3 regions of the Skermanella cutis genome follow, and region 1 is predicted to be linked to each of the others. Evidence: predicted binding sites of a transcription regulator. Region 1 holds the regulator's gene; each other region holds the start of a gene.
What was found. Region 1 encodes LexA, which represses DNA repair genes until DNA is damaged. Its sites were predicted from a motif close to ATGTTCTANTTTGGTTC; they were not measured.

Region 1 (5,745 bases):
ATCGGCCGGCTCGGCGGCGACATCACGCACTTCGTCTCGCCCCGGGTCGCCGAACGGCTCACCGCGCGCTTCGCCCAGGATGAAGGCGACGCGGCCAAGCGCGTGCAGACTCTCAAGGTCTGACGCGCCCGCACCGGCGCCTCGGGGCGGATCAGGGTAAATGCGGGTTGACCGGAAGTGTCCCGGCCCCTATGTTCCGCCCCGACCCTGAGAGCGTGTAGCTCAGCCGGTAGAGCAACTGACTTTTAATCAGTAGGTCCTGGGTTCGAACCCCAGCGCGCTCACCAAAAAAGCCCCCGGAAACCAATGGTTTCCGGGGGCTTTTTGTTAGCCCGCATCAAGCTGCGCCAGGAGCGCTCCGGCCGGTACCGGCCAGTTGGTGAAGCAGCGCAGCACCGATCCGTCCAGGACACGCTCCAGCGACATGTCGCTGATCAGCCCGCTCGTGACGATGCAACGCTGGTACGTCCGGACCATGTGGCGCGCGCACAGGTACATCTTGGCTCGCGAGGCGGCGAAGGGGCGGATGTGGCGGCCTTCCGGCGACAGGCAGAATTCCGCCATGGCCGTGGGAACGCCCGGCCATTCCGGATCGAAGCAGTCGTCCAGGGCGATTACGCCCTGGACGGTGAGCAGGGGCGCGAAGTTGTTCAGGTCGTTCAGGACCGAGGGATGGTCATGGACGGCATCCAGGTGGAGGAAGCGGAGGCTGCCTCGCCCGACCATGTCCGGAGGTTCTTCCAGTTGCCGGAGGTCCGTGGCGACGCAGACCAGCCTGTTTCCGAGCTCCGGACAGCACCGAAGGATGTTCGCTTCGGCCACGGCTTGGGGAACTTCATGGAAGGCGTCGAAGCAGAACACGGTCTCGTCGGCGCGCGCCAGCAGGCCCAGCGCGACCGCGGACTTGCCCTTGTAGATCCCAAGCTCGCAGGTGTCGCCGCTAAATCCGCCTTGCTTCTGGATGAAGTCGATCAGCCAGAACAGCAATATATCGTGGTTGTAGAACCAGCCTTCGATCTGGTCCTCGACATGCTCCTGATAGATCCGGAAAAGTCGGGAGATTTCCATGAAGCGGTCCAGCCAGCATCGTCCGCCCGGACGGGCGTATCGCGGGCCAGACTACGGCGCATTCGTAAACGAAAAGGGCGGACCGGGGAGCCTCGCGAAGCTCCCCGGTCCGCCCCTCACGGCGGCGATCGCCGACTCGGCTTCAATAGCGCCGCAGCAGCCCCACGAGGCGGCCCTGGACGCGCACCCGGTCGGCGCCGAAGATGCGGGTCTCGAAGGCGGGGTTGGCCGGCTCTAGCGCCACGGTCTGGCCCTTGCGACGAAGGCGTTTCAAGGTCACCTCGTGCTCGTCGATCAGCGCCACGACGATCGTGCCGCTGTCGGCCATGTCGCACCGGTTGATGATGACCGTGTCGCCGTCCAGGATGCCGGCCTCGACCATGCTGTCGCCCGCGACTTCCAGCGCGTAGTGGTCCCCGGGCGGCAGCATCGTCGCCGGCACGTTGATCATCGCGCTGTTGTCGCGCAGCGCCTCGATCGGGGTACCGGCGGCGATCCGCCCGTAGAGCGGAAGCTGGATCGCCTCGGCCTCGGTGCTGGCCTCGCGCCCGGCCAGGGCGCCGGTGAAGTCGCCCTTGATCACGTTGGGCTGGAACTTCGGGCGATCGGGCGCGCGCTGCTGCGGGCGGGCCGACCCGGCTTCCGCCCCTTCCGGCAGCCGGAGCACCTCGAGCGCGCGGGCGCGGTGGGGCAGGCGGCGGATGAAGCCGCGCTCCTCCAGCCCGGTGATGAGCCGGTGGATACCCGATTTCGACTTCAATCCCAGGGCATCCTTCATCTCGTCGAACGAGGGCGAAACCCCGCCTTCGCCCAGCCGGTCGTTGATGAAGAGCAGAAGCTCGTATTGTTTACGTGTCAGCATCTACGCCCCCTGCGCGCGGGACCAACCGGTCCAGAACAAACCAAAAACATCAGTTTATGTTCTAGTTTGGTTCGCGAAAGGCGTCAAGCATTCGCTGAACAATTTTACCCTTGTCCTGCAGATCCGGTCACCTAGAGACTCAGGACTCCGCCGCCCAGGGGAAGAAATTCGACAGTGTCGCCGGCCGATGCGGCCGGTGCGAAGGGCGGGCGCACCACCAGGCAGTCGGCCCGGGCAAGCACCGTCAGCAGCGAACTGTCCTGCGATTCGAATGGGTTGGCGACCAGTTCGCCGTCCGGGCCGATACTCAGCGACGCCCGCAGATAATCTTCGCGCTGGTCGTTCTGCTTGACGGGCCGCCCCAGCACCGCCGTGCGGCGCGTTTCCTCCTCCGCCGGAAGCCCGAGCAGGCGGCGGAGCGCCGGCCTGAGGAACAGGACGGCGCAGACCTGACTCGACACCGGATTGCCGGGCAGCCCGAGGACGGGCACGTCGCCCAGCCGGCCGAACATCAGCGGTTTGCCCGGCCGCATGGCGATCTTGTAGAAATCCAGGTCCATGCCGCGGTCGCCCAGCACGCCGCGCACGAGATCGTATTCGCCCGCCGAGGCCCCGCCGGACGTCACCAGGATGTCGGCCCGTTCGGCACCCGTGACGAGTCGAGCCAGCGACTCCGGCGTATCCAGGGCGACGCCCAGATTGACCGGGACGCCGCCGCAGGCCGTGATCAGGCCGGCCAAGGCGAAGGCGTTCGAACTGACGATCTGGTCCGGCCCCAGGGGCTCCCCAGGGAGCACGATCTCGTCGCCCGTCGCCAGGATCGCGACCCGCGGGCGGCGGCGGACGCGGAGCCAGGGCCAATTCATCGCCGCGGCGAGTCCGACGTCCCGCGCCGTGAGCATGCGTCCGGCCGGTATGCCGACTTCGCCCCGCCGGAAGTCGATCCCCGCCAGCCGGACATGCCGGTGGCGGCCGACCGTCCGGAGGACGGTGACCGTGGCGCCGTCCGACTCGGTGTCTTCCTGCATGACGACGGCGTCGGCCCCGTCGGGCATCGGCGCGCCCGTGAAGATCCTGACCGCCTCTCCCGGTCCGACATGCCCCTTGAAGGCGTTCCCGGCCGGAGCCTCGCCGATGCGGCGCAGCTTCGCGGGGACCTGCGCCACGTCGGCGCAGCGCACCGCATAGCCGTCCATCGCCGACATGGAGACCGGCGGCTGGGTGAGCCGGGCGGTCACGTCCTCCGCCGTCACGCGGCCAAGCGCCTCGGTCAGTCCGACCAATTCGGCCGGCAGCGGCGACAGGGCGGCGAGGACGCGGGACCGGGCCTCGGCGACGGAGATCATCGAGGGGTCCCGTACTCGCCGCTCTTCCCGCCCGCCTTGTGGGCCAGCCGAACGTCGCCGATGGTCATGGCGCGGTCCACCGCCTTGCACATGTCGTAGACGGTGAGAGCCGCGACGGACACGGCCGTCAGGGCCTCCATCTCGACGCCGGTGCGTCCCTTCAGCTTGCAGGTCGCCGTGATGTCCACCGCGTTGCGGCCGGGATCGCAGGTCAGGTCGACCTTGGCCGAGGTCAGCGCCAGCGGATGACAGAGCGGGATCAGGTCGGGCGTCCGCTTGGCCGCCATGATCCCGGCGAGCCGCGCGACGGACAGCACGTCGCCCTTCTTCACCCCGCCGGACAGGATCAGGGCCAGGGTCTCCGCCGCCATGAAGACCGACCCGGTGGCGGTCGCCGTCCGTTCCGTCTCGTCCTTGTCGGAGACGTCGACCATCACGGCGCGTCCCTCGGCGTCGAAATGGGTGAAGCCGCCGGTCATGCGGCGGCCCGGCGGGTCAGCAGGGACCGAGTGGCCTCCGTCACATCGGACTGGCGCATCAGGCTCTCGCCGACCAGGAAGCAGCGTGCGCCGGCCCTGTCCATCCGCTCCAGGTCGTCCGGCCCGTATAGACCGCTCTCGCTGACCAGCAGGCGGTCCGCGGGAACCCGTGCCGCCAGTTCCTCCGTGACGGCAAGATCGACCGCCAACGTCTTGAGATTCCTGTTGTTGATACCGATCAGTTCACACGGAAGATGAAGAGCGCGGTCGAGTTCCTCGCCGTTGTGGACCTCCACCAGGACGTCCATGCCGTAGCGCGCCGCCACCTCGGCCAACTCGCGGGCCGTCGTGTCGTCGAGGGCGGCCATGATGAGCAGGATACAGTCGGCACCCAGCGCCCGGGCCTCAACCACCTGATAAGGATCCAGCATGAAGTCCTTGCGAAGACAGGGTAATTCGCAAGCTGCCCGGGCCTCCACCAGGAACGAATCCTGGCCTTGGAAATAGGGTATGTCAGTCAGGACGGACAAGCATGCGGCCCCGCCGGCCTGATAGGCATGGGCCAGCTCGGCGGGGTTGAAATCCTGTCGAATCAAACCTTTGCTGGGCGATGCTCGCTTGATTTCTGCGATCAGTCCATAGTCGCCCCCGGCCAGCTTCCGGCGCAGGGAGGCCGTGAAGCCCCGCGGCGGGCCGGCTTTCATCGCCGCGCGGTCGATTTCGGCGAAGCTGCGCTCGGCACGCCGCGCCGCCACGTGGGCGCGCTTGTCGGCACAGATGCGGGTGAGAACGTCGCTCATGCCGAGCCTCCGCTGTTGGTGATGGCGATCAGGCGGTCCAGTACGGTGCGTGCCCGGCCGCTGTCGATGGCGTCCCGGCCGAGGGCCACGGCTCCGCAGAGGTCCGGGGCCTTGCCGGCGACCAGCAGGGCCGCCGCGCTATTCAGCAGCACGATGTCGCGATAGGCTCCATGCGCGCCGGCGAGGACCGCGTTCAACGCCTCCGCGTTCGTCGCGGCGTCGCCGCCCTTCAGGTCGGACGGACTGGACAGCAGGAGTCCGGCCTGGGCCGGCTCGATGTCGAACCGGGTGACCACGCCGTCCTTCAGCTGCGCCACGTGGGAGGCGCCGGTGGTGGTCAGTTCGTCCAACCCGTCGGAGCCATGGACGACCCAGGCGGTTTCCGATCCCAGCCGGGCCAGGACCTGGGCGATCGGTTCCAGCCATTCCTTCGCGAAGACGCCGAGAAGCTGCCGCTTGGCGCCCGCCGGGTTCGACAGCGGACCCATCAGGTTGAAGATCGTCCGGGTGCCCAGCTCGACCCGCGTTCCCGCCACGTTGCGCATGGCCGTATGGTGGCGCGGCGCCATCAGGAAGCAGATGCCGATCTCGTCGAGCGCCCGCTGCACCAGCGCCATCTCGCACTCGATATCGACGCCCAGGGCGGTCAGCACGTCGGCGGCGCCGGACTTGCTCGAGGCCGCGCGGTTGCCGTGCTTGGCCACCGGAACGCCGCAGGACGCCACCACCAGGGCCGTCGCGGTCGAGATGTTGTAGGTGCCGGAAGCGTCGCCGCCCGTGCCGCAGGTGTCGATCGTGCCGGGAGGGGCCTTGATCGGCACCGCCTTCGCCCGCATGGTCCGGGCGGCGCCGGTGATCTCCTCCACCGTCTCCCCGCGCACCCGAAGCGCCATCAGGAAGCCGCCCATCTGGGCCGGCGTCGCGTTGCCCGACATGATGATGTCGAAGGCAAGCTCGGCCTCGGACTCGCCCAGGCGCCGGCCCGCGGCGACGCCGGCCAGGATCGCCTTCATGTCCGACATGTCCGCGGTCATGCCGCGCGCTCCGCCGGGGAGCCGGTCATCCGGACGAAGTTGGCCAGCAGCGCGTGCCCGTTCTCGGACGCGATGCTTTCCGGGTGGAACTGCACGCCGTGGATCGGCAGCTCGCGATGCATCAGGCCCATGATCAGGCCATCCTCGCTCTCCGCC
Region 2 (5,745 bases), 2.2 Mb from region 1:
GACCGATCCCGTGGCCCTGAGCGGCGGCATGTTCGCCCTTCTCGCCGCCGGCGGCGCCGCGCTGGCGGGCAGGATCTCATCGCTCCAGGCATCCGGCCGGGGCCGGACCGATGGCGAGCGGGCAATGCTGGCCAGCGCCTTCCAGGCCGGGACGGTAGGGCGCATGATCACCGGCCGTGACGGCCGCGTCGTGCAGGTCAACGCCGCCTTCCGCCATCTGGCCGGCGGGGCCGGCAAGGACGAGCTCGAGTCGTTCCGGCTGCGTTTCGATCACGACCCGGAGATGGCCGCCGGTATCGGCAGGCTGGTCGACGCGGCGTTGCGCGGCGACGCGGCGTCCGCCGAATTGGCTTTCGAGCCGGGCCGGCCATGGTTCCTGGTCCAGGTGATGCCGCTGGCCGATGCGGATCCGGCCGCCGGCATCCCGAGCTCCGGGGAGAGGCTGGTCAAGTGGGTGGTCGAGGACATCACCGAGCGCAAGCTGGCCGAGCAGCAGTTGCGTGACGAACAGGCGAACCTGTCCGATTTCATGGGCAGCGCCCCGATCGGCTTCTATTCCGTCGATCAGGACGGCCGCTTCCTGTACGCCAACGCCACCCTGGCGAAGTGGCTCGGCTGCGCGCCGGCTGACCTGGTCGGCAGCCAAGTCAGGCTGCACGACGTCCTGGCCGAACCGCTGCCCGGCCCGTCGGCGGCCCACAGCCCGTTCCCTGGATCGGAGAGCCACGGCGACGTGACCATGAAGGGCCTCGGGGGGCGGCGTTTCCAGGCTTCCATCGTCCAGACCGTGGTGGCATCGGGCGACGGCCGGTCGCTGCGCACCCGCTCGGTGGTGCGGGACCTGACGCCCGAGCGGGAGTGGCGCGAGGCCCTGCACCTGTCGGAGCAGCGGTTCCAGAGCTTCTTCGAGGAGGCGCCGATCGGAATCGCGCTGATCGACGAGGGCGGCAGGCTGGCGGAATGCAACCAGGCCTTCCTGACCATGGTGGGACGCCCCCTGCGCAGCATCATGGGATGTCCCCTGGCCGAGCTGTTCAGCGCCGGCGAGCGGTCCACGGTGGTCGCCCGCCTGGAGCAGATCAAATCCGGCTCCGACATGATCGCTCCGTTCGAGGTCAATCTGCGTGCCCAGGGCCGCGACAAGAAGATGGCGCAGCTCTATGCCCGCCGGATGGCCGGCGGATCGGGGAGCGGCGATGCCGGGCCAGGTTCCGGCTCCGGAATGATCCTTCACTTCATCGACCTGACCGAGCAGAAGAGCCTGGAGGCGCAGTTCGCCCAGAGCCAGAAGATGCAGGCGATCGGCCAGCTCGCCGGCGGCGTCGCCCATGACTTCAACAACCTGCTTACCGCGATGATCGGCTTCTGCGACCTTCTGCTGCTCCGGCACAAGCCGGGCGACCAGTCGTTCAGCGACATCATGCAGATCAAGCAGAACGCCAACCGGGCGGCCAACCTGGTGCGCCAGCTGCTCGCCTTCTCGCGCCAGCAGACGCTGCAGCCCCGGGTGCTCAACATCACCGACGTCCTGGCCGAGCTGTCGAACCTGCTGCGCCGGCTGATCGGCGAGAACATCGAGCTGAAGATGACCCACGGCCGCGACCTGGGACTGATCAAGGTCGACCAGGGACAGCTGGAGCAGGTCATCATCAATCTCGCGGTCAATGCCCGCGACGCCATGGCGGGCGGTGGGCGGCTGACCATCCAGACCAGCAACGTCTCGACCGACGGCCCGACCCGACGCGAGCACGAGGAGATGCCGCCCGGCGAATATGTCGCGATCGAGGTGTCGGATACCGGCATCGGCATTCCCAAGGAAAATCTCGCCCGCATCTTCGAGCCGTTCTTCTCGACCAAGGAGGTCGGTTCCGGCACCGGCCTCGGCCTGTCCACCGTGTACGGCATCGTGCGGCAGACCGGCGGCTTCATCTTCGTCGACAGCGCCCCCGGCGAGGGTGCCAAATTCACCATCTATCTGCCGCGCCACCAGTCGGCCAAGGCCGCCGGCGTGACGGCGGAGGCCGAGAGCGAGGCCCGGGAACGGTCGGCCGGGGACCTGACCGGGACCGGGACCATCCTGCTGGTCGAGGACGAGGACGCGGTGCGCGTGTTCAGCGCCCGGGCGCTCCGCAACAAGGGCTATCAGGTGCTGGAGGCCCGCAGCGGCGAGGCGGCCCTCAGCCTGCTGAACTCCGAGTCGAACCGGGTCGACCTGCTGGTCAGCGACGTGGTGATGCCGCACATGGACGGGCCCACGCTGATCCGCCACGTCCGCGACAAGCGTCCGGAAATGAAGGTGATCTTCATCTCCGGCTACACCGAGGACAAGTTCCGCGACCAGATCGACGCCGGCGAGCACATCCATTTCCTGCCCAAGCCGTTCAGTCTCAAGCAGCTTGCCGGCAAGGTGAAGGAGGTCCTGCGCGACGGATGAGGCGGGGTGCCGAGGGGGCCGCATGGGGTGCTCCTCCGGACGGCTGCGGAACACGGGGGCAGGGGGAACGCCATTTCGTTCCCTTTATGTTCCGATTGTCCCTTGGCAGGAGGGAACGGAAAGGGTACATTCTCTTCACGTTGCACTCCTGCCGACCGTATGAGAGAAGAGGGGCCCCAGCATGTCGTCCGCACCCTTGCGTTTGGTTGAAAGTCCCATGGATAAGCAAAAGGCACTAGACGCGGCCCTCGGTCAGATCGAACGCGCGTTCGGCAAGGGCTCCATCATGAAGCTCGGTGCCCGCGAGACCCCGACCGAGGCGGAGGTCGTCTCGACCGGCTCGCTCGGCCTCGACATCGCGCTCGGCATCGGCGGCCTGCCGCGCGGCCGCATCATCGAGATCTACGGCCCGGAAAGCTCGGGCAAGACCACGCTGGCCCTCCATGCCATCGCCCAGGCCCAGAAGAACGGCGGCACCTGCGCGTTCGTCGACGCGGAGCACGCGCTCGATCCGGGATACGCCCGCAAGCTGGGCGTCGACGTGGACGAGCTGCTGATCTCCCAGCCCGACGCGGGCGAGCAGGCGCTGGAGATCACCGATACGCTGGTGCGCTCGGGCGCCATCGACGTGCTGGTGGTCGACAGCGTGGCGGCCCTGGTGCCGCGCGCCGAGCTGGAAGGCGAGATGGGCGACAGCCATGTCGGCCTGCATGCCCGCCTGATGAGCCAGGCGCTCCGCAAGCTGACCGGCTCGATCTCCAAGTCGCACTGCACGGTGATCTTCATCAACCAGATCCGGCTGAAGATCGGCGTCATGTTCGGCAATCCGGAGACCACGACCGGCGGCAACGCGCTGAAGTTCTACGCCTCGGTCCGTCTCGACATCCGCCGCATCGGCGCGATCAAGGACCGGGAGAACGTGGTCGGCAACCAGACCCGCGTGAAGGTGGTCAAGAACAAGATGGCCCCGCCTTTCCGGGTGGTCGAGTTCGACATCATGTACGGCGAGGGCGTGTCCAAGGTCGGCGAGCTGCTCGACCTCGGCGTTCAGGCCAACGTGGTCGAGAAGTCCGGCTCCTGGTTCAGCTACGAGGGCCAGCGCATCGGCCAGGGCCGCGAGAACGCCAAGAACTTCCTGCGCCAGAACACGGAAGTGGCCGACGCGATCGAGGCCAAGATCCGCGCCAACGCCGGCCTGGTCGCCAATGCCATGATGGGCACGCCGGAAGCCGACGGCGAGGCCAGCAGCCCGGACTGATCCGCTCCGCGCGATATCCCGTCCGGGGTTATCGCGCACCGGAAAGCGAGCCGCGCGGACCTTCGGGACCGCGCGGCTTTTCCGTTTGGGCATTCCCCGGGGCTTCGGTCGGGCATCGGTGGACATCGGCCCCACCGGCACGGTACAAGCAGGTAAACCCGTGTCGGCCGAAACCTTTGAACAGAAGACGGGCCGCACCATACCTGCGTCCTGGGAACCGAGCGCCATCATGCAGACCGCCAACGACATCCGCGCCACCTTCCTGAACTATTTCGCCAGTCAGGGTCACCAGATCGTCGAGTCCAGCCCGCTGGTGCCGCGCAACGATCCGACGCTGATGTTCACCAACGCCGGCATGGTGCAGTTCAAGAACGTCTTCACCGGGGCCGAGGCGCGGCCCTATTCCCGGGCGACCACCAGCCAGAAATGCGTGCGCGCCGGCGGCAAGCACAACGACCTGGACAATGTCGGCTACACCGCCCGGCACCATACCTTCTTCGAGATGCTCGGCAATTTCTCGTTCGGCGACTACTTCAAGGAAGGCGCCATCGAGCATGCCTGGAACCTTATCACGAAGGAGTACGGGCTTCCGGCGGACAAGCTTCTGGTCACCGTCCACTCCTCGGACGAGGAGGCGGCCGCCCTGTGGCGGAAGATCGCCGGCCTGGACGACGGCAGGATCATCCGCATCCCGACCGACGACAATTTCTGGCGCATGGGCGATACCGGGCCGTGCGGTCCCTGCTCCGAGATCTTCTACGACCACGGCCCGGCGGTGGCCGGCGGCCCGCCGGGCAGCGCCGACCAGGACGGCGACCGTTTCATCGAGATCTGGAACCTGGTCTTCATGCAGTACGAGCAGGTGACGCCGGACCGGCGGATCGACCTGCCGAAACCCTCGATCGACACCGGCATGGGCCTGGAGCGGCTGGCGGCCGTGCTCCAGGGCAAGCATGACAACTACGACATAGACCTGCTGCGCACGCTGATCCTGGCCTCGGCCGATGCCACCAAGGTCGCCGCCGACGGCCCGCACGCGGTTTCCCACCGGGTCATCGCCGACCACCTGCGCTCGACCTCGTTCCTGATCGCCGACGGCGTCCTGCCGTCCAACGAGGGCCGTGGCTATGTCCTGCGCCGGATCATGCGCCGCGCCATGCGGCACGCGCATATCATCGGCTGCAAGGAGCCGCTGATGTACCGGCTGGTCCCGGCGCTGGTCCAGCTGATGGGCACGCACTATCCGGAGCTGGTGCGGGCGCAGCCGCTGATCACCGAGACCCTGAAGCTGGAGGAGACCCGGTTCAAGCAGACGCTGGAGCGCGGCCTCCGACTGCTGGACGAGGAGACCGCCGGCATTCCCGAAGGCGGCTCGCTGCCCGGCGAGGTCGCGTTCAAGCTCTACGACACCTTCGGCTTCCCGGTCGACCTGACCCAGGACGTGCTGCGCGGTCGCAACCGCTCGGTGGACATCGACGGCTTCAACCAGGCCATGGGCCGCCAGAAGGCCGAGGCGCGCAAGGCCTGGGCCGGCTCCGGCGAGGCCGCGACGGAGACCCTGTGGTTCGAGCTGCGCGACGAATTGGGCGCCACCGAGTTCCTGGGCTACGACACCGAGGTGGCCGAGGGCAAGGTACTGGCCCTGGTCGTAGAAGGTCAGCGGGTGGAGAAGGCCGAGGCCGGGACCGACGTCCAGGTGATCGTCAACCAGACTCCCTTCTACGGCGAATCCGGCGGCCAGGTCGGCGACAGCGGCGTGATGTTCACCGCCGAGGGCGCCGAGGTGCCGGTTTCCGACACCCAGAAGAAGCTGGGAGCGCTGTGGGTCCATCAGGCCAAGGTCGCCAAGGGCGCCATCTCGGTCGGCGACGTGGTCGAGCTTCGGGTCGATACCGCCCGACGGTCGGCGATCCGGGCGAACCATTCCGCGACCCACCTGCTGCACGAGGCGCTTCGCCGCCGGCTGGGCGAGCACGTCACCCAGAAAGGCTCGCTGGTGGCGCCGGAGCGCCTGCGTTTCGACATCAGCCAGCCGGTGGGATTGTCCGCCGAG
Region 3 (5,745 bases), 2.0 Mb from region 1:
ATGCATCTCGACCGCGAAGTTCGACCGATCGAAGTGCGATTGCAGCGTGATCGCCGCCTTCTCCAGCACGGGGGCGGCGGCGTCCCGCTTGGCGTCGTCCAGGTCCGGCCCGGGCGCCAGGCCGAACCAGCGGGACCAGGGCGGCGTCAGCTGGGCCAGCAGGCTGGCGGCGAGCTGTTCGACCGCGTCGGCCGCGGTGCCGTCGAACAGCCGGTCGGACTTGCGCTCGCCCGGGCTCCCCGCCGGGCCGAACCCGCCGCCGTGGGGCAGCGCATGGTCGTAGCATTCCTGCCAGTGGGCTTCCCAGACGCTCCGCCTGGACTTGGCCGCGCCGAAGCGCTGGAGCAGCGCCGGTGCATCCATCGCCTATTCCCCCAGCAGGCGCTTGCGCGCCGGCGCGGCGCCGGTTCCGGTCTGCTGGAGGACGCCGCGCCACGAGGTCAGCACCGTGCCGGTCAGGCTGCGGTCGCGCCGGGCCAGCGCCTTCTCCGCGGCGGCCAGCGCGTCGGCCTGCTCCTGCGTGGGCACGGGCGCGACCGGCGCGGGAGCCGGCGCCACGGGCTCGGCCGGCGCCGGCTTGGTGGAGGGCTCCTCCTCGGCCGGCACCGTCGGGGCGGGCTCGGGCTTGGAAACGGCGGGAGTCGGAACCGGGGCAGGCGTCGGGGCCGGCGCGGTCTGCACCGGACTTACGGGTTCCGCCGGTGCCGGGATCGCCGGGGTCACGACCACCGGCGCCTTGGGAGGTGAGAACATCTTGGCCATGGGGACAGGCTCCTTCGGATTTCGAATGGATTGTTCAGGAAAAGGCCGGCGAACCGGCACCCGCGGCCCCGCACGGCACCGGCGCCGCCGGGTCGAGCAGCCGCCGGTAAAGCTGCCAGGGGGTCAGCACCCAGCGGTCGTGCAGCCCCAGCACCCGCTTGGCCGCTTCCACGCAGGTGAACGGCCCCCAGGGCGCGGGACGGTTCAGGTCGCGCCGGACCGGGGCCGCCACCACGGCATGGCCGCGCTCGGCGAACCAGCCGACCAGGTCGAAGCCGGCGGCGACCGGCTGGACCGCGATCTCCAGGTGCGGCGACAGCGGGTCCACCGTGATCCAGTGGGTGCCGTCGTTCAGCGCCACGAAGCAGTGGCGGAAGCCCGGCCGCAGCAGCCGGAGCCACCACAGGTCGGCATCCCCGCAGAACACCACCCAGGCCCGCGGCTCGGCGCGGGGCGGGGCGGCGGGCGACACGGTGCCGCTCATCCCGCTAGCCGGGCGCCGGCGACGATGCCCTTCTCGCGCAGGATGGGGTCCAGGAAGTCCAGCGCCTCCCGCCACAGGCCGGACGCCCGCGCCTCCAGCCGGCGGTCCGGATCGGGCGCCATCAGCCGGCGGCCGTAATGGACCAGCACGTGCAGGTGGTCGCGGATCAGCTTGCGCTGGCGGTACAGCCGATCGACCACGCGGATCATGTCGAGCGGTTCGCAGGGGCGCGGCACCATGCCGCGGCCGGCGACGATGCGGGCTCCGGACGCGCGGGCCTCCTGCGCCTGGACGAACCAGAACCAGGCTTCCTCGACGTTGTCGAAGGGCACCGCGAAAGCGTCGGGATCCGCGGCCGGGCGCGGGGAACCGGAGATCCCGCCAGGGGACGGCGGGCGATGCCGGAGGGGAGACGTGGAAGGGTGGCCGGGCAAGGCGGCACCTCCTGTGCGGACTGGATTTCGGGAACGGGCGTCTTCCGGCGGGAAGAACCCCCTTGATGTTCCCCTTATGTTCCGCTTTAATTCCTACGTCAAGCTTTTTGTGAAAACGTTCCTAGGGACATGAGGACCGGAATATGTGAAATTGTTCCCATGCTTAAACACGCAGACATATGGCAGGCGATTGATCGCCTCGCAGCCCAGAACGGGCTGTCGGCCTCCGGCCTCGCGCGGCGGGCCGGGCTGGACCCGACGACGTTCAACAAGAGCAAGCGGACCACGACCGAGGGGAAGCTGCGCTGGCCGTCGACCGAAAGCATCTCCAAGGTGCTGGAGGCGACCGCCAGCTCGTTCAGCGATTTCGTCAGCCTGGTCGACAACGAGCAGATCACCGGCGCCACCCAGCGCATCCCGGTGATCGGCTATGCCCAGGCGGGGGCCCAAGGCTTCTTCGACGACGCGGGCTATCCCGTCGGCAGCGGCTGGGACGAGCTTCAGTTCCCGCATGTCGGCGATCCCCAGGCCTATGCGCTGGAGATCACCGGCGACAGCATGGAGCCGGTCTACCGCGACGGCGACATCATCATCGTCTCGCCCTCGGCCAGCCTGCGGCGCGGCGACCGCGTCGTGGTCAAGACCACCGGCGGCGAGGTGATGGCCAAGCAGCTGCTGCGCTCCACCGCCAACCGGATCGAGCTCCAGTCGATCAACCCGGCCCACCCCCTGCGCACGCTCAGCCCGACCGAGATCACCTGGATGGCGCGGATCGTCTGGGCGAGCCAGTAGGCCGCGGGACGGCCGAGTAGGATTGGAATAAATTCCTTTGACCGCACCGTGGGTTTGTGGTCACATTGCCCCATGACGGACGATTCGCACCCCCACGCCGCCGATCCGGCGACTCTCCTGGCCAGCCTGTACCGGGATTTCACCGGCCCGCCGCCGCGCGCGGCCGTGTCGGCGGCGCTGCTCGGCGGCCGCGAGCCGCGCGACGCCGGGCGGATCGCGGCGACTCGACGCCTCGCCTCCCGCCTCGCCGCCGATGCCCGGTTGGGGATCGCCCGCCGCCGGGCCGCCTACGGGCGCGCTCCCCGGCTCGATCCCGCAAACGATCCATGGCTCGCCCGCCTCGTCGCCGACCTGGCGCTCCACCGGGCGACCGCCGTGGCCGGCCTCATGCCGGCTCACTCCATGCCGAGCGCCATCTTGTAGAGCTCGATCAGCTCCTCCTCCTCCTGGCGCTCCTCCTTGGCCTTCTTGCGAAGCCGGATGATCGTCCGGATGATCTTCACGTCGAAGCCGGTGCCCTTGGCCTCGAGATAGACATCCTTGATGTCGTCCGAGATGCCCTTCTTCTCTTCCTCGAGTCGCTCGATGCGCTCCACGAACGAGCGCAGGCGATCGGCGGCGATGCCGCCGACGTCGTTCGCCGGCCCGGCATCGGCCCGCGCCGCAACTGAAGTGTCCGTCATGAATTCCTCGTCACCAGAAACGACTTGTCGGAGGCACCATAGCCAATCCGACCGCCAAGGGCACCCCCGGCGACGCCCCGCCCCAACTTTTCGATAGTGCCGCAGGTCGGACTTCGCCCGCCAGGGCGAACTCCGACGCCCCGCATCGACGCTCCGGCCCCCTCCGTCGGCGTCGGCCTTCGGCCGAGGCCGACCTACGGAAAGCCGAACAGAAGCGCTGCCCTACGGCCCGGCCGGGTCACCGCCCCTCAGTGGTCCGAACGGGCCTGCGCCGCAGCGAAGGCCTGCTGCTGCTCGGCGGAAGCCTCCGCCTGATGCTTGCTCTTCCACTCCTCGTAAGGCATGCCGTAGATGATCTCCCGCGCCTCGTCGTAGCTCATCTCCAGCCCCTTGCCCTCGGCGGCCGCCCGGTACCATTTCGACAGGCAGTTCCGGCAGAACCCCGTCAGGTTCATCATGTCGATGTTCTGCACGTCGGTGCGGTTGCGCAGGTGCTCGACCAGCTGCCGGAAGGCCGCGGCCTCAAGCTCGGTGCGCGTGCGTTCGTCCAGTTCGGTCATCGTCGTCCACTCCCCAAAGCGCTTCCGACCAAGCGGAAGCCGTCGGCCTGACATGGCATCGCCCGGCGCCGGGTGCAACCGCCTCGTCGCCCACGGTCCGGCTCGGGCAATCCCTCGTCGCCGCCCCCTTCAGCCCCCCGCCGCCGGCTCCAGCCCGTGCAGGGTCTCGCCGATCAGCCAGTCCACCACCAGCTTCAGCGCGTCCTCCGCCGTGGCGCCGGCCGCCAGCGCCTCCTGGTAGACGGCGACCTGCCGGTGGGCGCTGGTGCCCCGGGCCACGATGCCCCGGGCGTTCTCGATCGCCTCGACGCAGCCCAGCGCCTCGGCGTCCTCGCGCAGCAGGCCGATCAGCTCCTCCAGCAGCTCGCCATAGGGGACGATGCCGCCCCGGCCGAAATCGATCAGGCCGGCATCGAAGCCGTAGCGCTGCGCCCGCCAGCGGTTCTCCTCCAGCAGCAGGTTGCGGTAGCGCCGCCACGCGACGTTGCCCCGGCGCAGCCGCCACAGCATGCGCAGCAGGCAGACATAGAAGGCGGCGACGGTCAGCGTGTCGTCCAGCCGGGTGCAGATGTCGCTGATCCGCATCTCCAGCGTCGGGAACCGGCCCGACGGGCGGATGTCCCACCACAGCTTGGTCGCGTCCTCGATCACCCCGGCATCGACCAGCGCGCCGACCTGCTGCTGGAACTCGCCGAAGCTCTGGTATTCCTCCGGCATGCCCGTGCGGGGCAGCTCGTTCCAGACCGCCAGCCGATAGCTCTTCAGCCCGCTGTCCTGCCCCTGCCAGAAGGGCGAGGAGGTGGACAGCGCCAGCAGATGGGGCAGGAAGTAGCGCACCTGGTTCATCAGGTCGATGCGCAGGTTCTCGTCCTCGATCCCGGCATGGACATGCATGCCGCAGATCATCAGCCGCCGGGCCGGCGCCCCGATGTCGCGGGCCAGCATGTTGTAGCGGTCGCGGTTGGTGTGCTTCTGCGGCAGCCAGACCGCGAACGGGTGGGTCGAGGCCGCGATCGGCGCCAGCCCGTAGCGGTCCGCCACGTCGGCGACCGAACGGCGCAGCCGGGCCAGTTCGGTCCGCGCCTCCGACAGGTCGGCGCAGACGCGGGTGCCGATCTCGATCTGGCAGCGCAGGAACTCGGGATGGACCTGCTCGGGCGCCACGGCGGCGCACGCCTCCAGCATGTCCTCGGGCGGGTCGGGCACGATATCGCGGGTCTGCCGGTCTACCAGCAGGTATTCCTCTTCGATGCCGAGCGTGAAGCTGGGGGCCGGTGCAGCCATGATCCTCAGAAGTGCTGGATGCGATACAAATTAGGGTCGGCCAGGACCTCGTCCAGGGCCTCGCCCAGGATGCCGGCCCACTCGGCGGCACCATGGCGGGTGTCGATCAGGTCCTGGCGGATCTCCACCAGCAGATGGGGCAGCCCCGGCGCCACCGCATGGCGGTCGATGGTCGATCCCTCCGTGCCCTTGCCGGTATAGGGCTCGTTGTCGCCCACCACCAGGCGGGCGTCGGCCCGGAGCCGTTCCATCGCCGGCACCGGCATGCGGGGATCGCGGTCCCACAGGATGCCGATATGCCAGGGCCGCTCGATACCGTTCATCACGGGGGTGAAGCTGTGGATCGACACGACCGCCGGAACCTGCCCGCGTTCGCGCAGCCGGTCGATCTCGGCGTCCACGGTGGAGTGATAGGGCCAGAACAGCCCGTCCACCCGCTGCGCCGCCTCCGCCGGGTCCAGCGCCCGGTTGCCCGGCACCACCACGCCGTCGCTGATCACCGGGATCGAGGTCGGGTCGTCCAGGTCGCGGTTGAGGTCGATGATCAGGCGGGAATAGCCGGACAGCACGGCCGCCGCGTCCCAGCGCTCCACCAGCGCCCGGGTCACGTCGGCGGCGCCGATGTCGTACGCGATGTGCCGGGACAGCGCCGTCTCGTCCAGCCCCAGCGTCCCCAGCGACGCGGGCATGGCGTTGGAGGCGTGGTCGCACAGCAGCAGGACCGGCGCGCGGCCTTCGCGGTTCAG

Region 2: the regulator LexA is predicted to act here: its motif matches at 2,510-2,526, upstream of recA (recombinase RecA).
Region 3: the regulator LexA is predicted to act here: its motif matches at 1,746-1,762, upstream of IGS68_RS21570 (S24 family peptidase).

The regions. Positions count from the first base shown of each region.
Region 1 is NZ_CP067420.1:2,635,905-2,641,649, forward strand. It holds gene coaD (pantetheine-phosphate adenylyltransferase) at 1-123, shown strand, start outside; tRNA gene IGS68_RS12395 (tRNA-Lys) at 212-287, shown strand; gene IGS68_RS12400 (class I SAM-dependent methyltransferase) at 328-1,068, opposite strand; gene lexA (transcriptional repressor LexA) at 1,211-1,930, opposite strand; gene IGS68_RS12410 (molybdopterin molybdotransferase MoeA) at 2,062-3,276, opposite strand; gene moaC (cyclic pyranopterin monophosphate synthase MoaC) at 3,273-3,755, opposite strand; gene trpC (indole-3-glycerol phosphate synthase TrpC) at 3,752-4,555, opposite strand; gene trpD (anthranilate phosphoribosyltransferase) at 4,552-5,589, opposite strand; gene IGS68_RS12430 (anthranilate synthase component II) at 5,586-5,745, opposite strand, start outside.
Region 2 is NZ_CP067420.1:4,878,404-4,884,148, reverse strand. It holds gene IGS68_RS22735 (hybrid sensor histidine kinase/response regulator) at 1-2,434, shown strand, start outside; gene recA (recombinase RecA) at 2,616-3,692, shown strand; gene alaS (alanine--tRNA ligase) at 3,922-5,745, shown strand, end outside.
Region 3 is NZ_CP067420.1:4,610,427-4,616,171, forward strand. It holds gene IGS68_RS21550 (portal protein) at 1-363, opposite strand, end outside; gene IGS68_RS36210 (hypothetical protein) at 367-762, opposite strand; gene IGS68_RS21560 (hypothetical protein) at 797-1,246, opposite strand; gene IGS68_RS21565 (hypothetical protein) at 1,243-1,578, opposite strand; gene IGS68_RS21570 (S24 family peptidase) at 1,840-2,472, shown strand; gene IGS68_RS21575 (hypothetical protein) at 2,545-2,895, shown strand; gene IGS68_RS21580 (DUF2312 domain-containing protein) at 2,868-3,155, opposite strand; gene IGS68_RS21585 (DUF1244 domain-containing protein) at 3,404-3,715, opposite strand; gene IGS68_RS21590 (carboxylate-amine ligase) at 3,845-4,999, opposite strand; gene IGS68_RS21595 (N-formylglutamate amidohydrolase) at 5,005-5,745, opposite strand, start outside.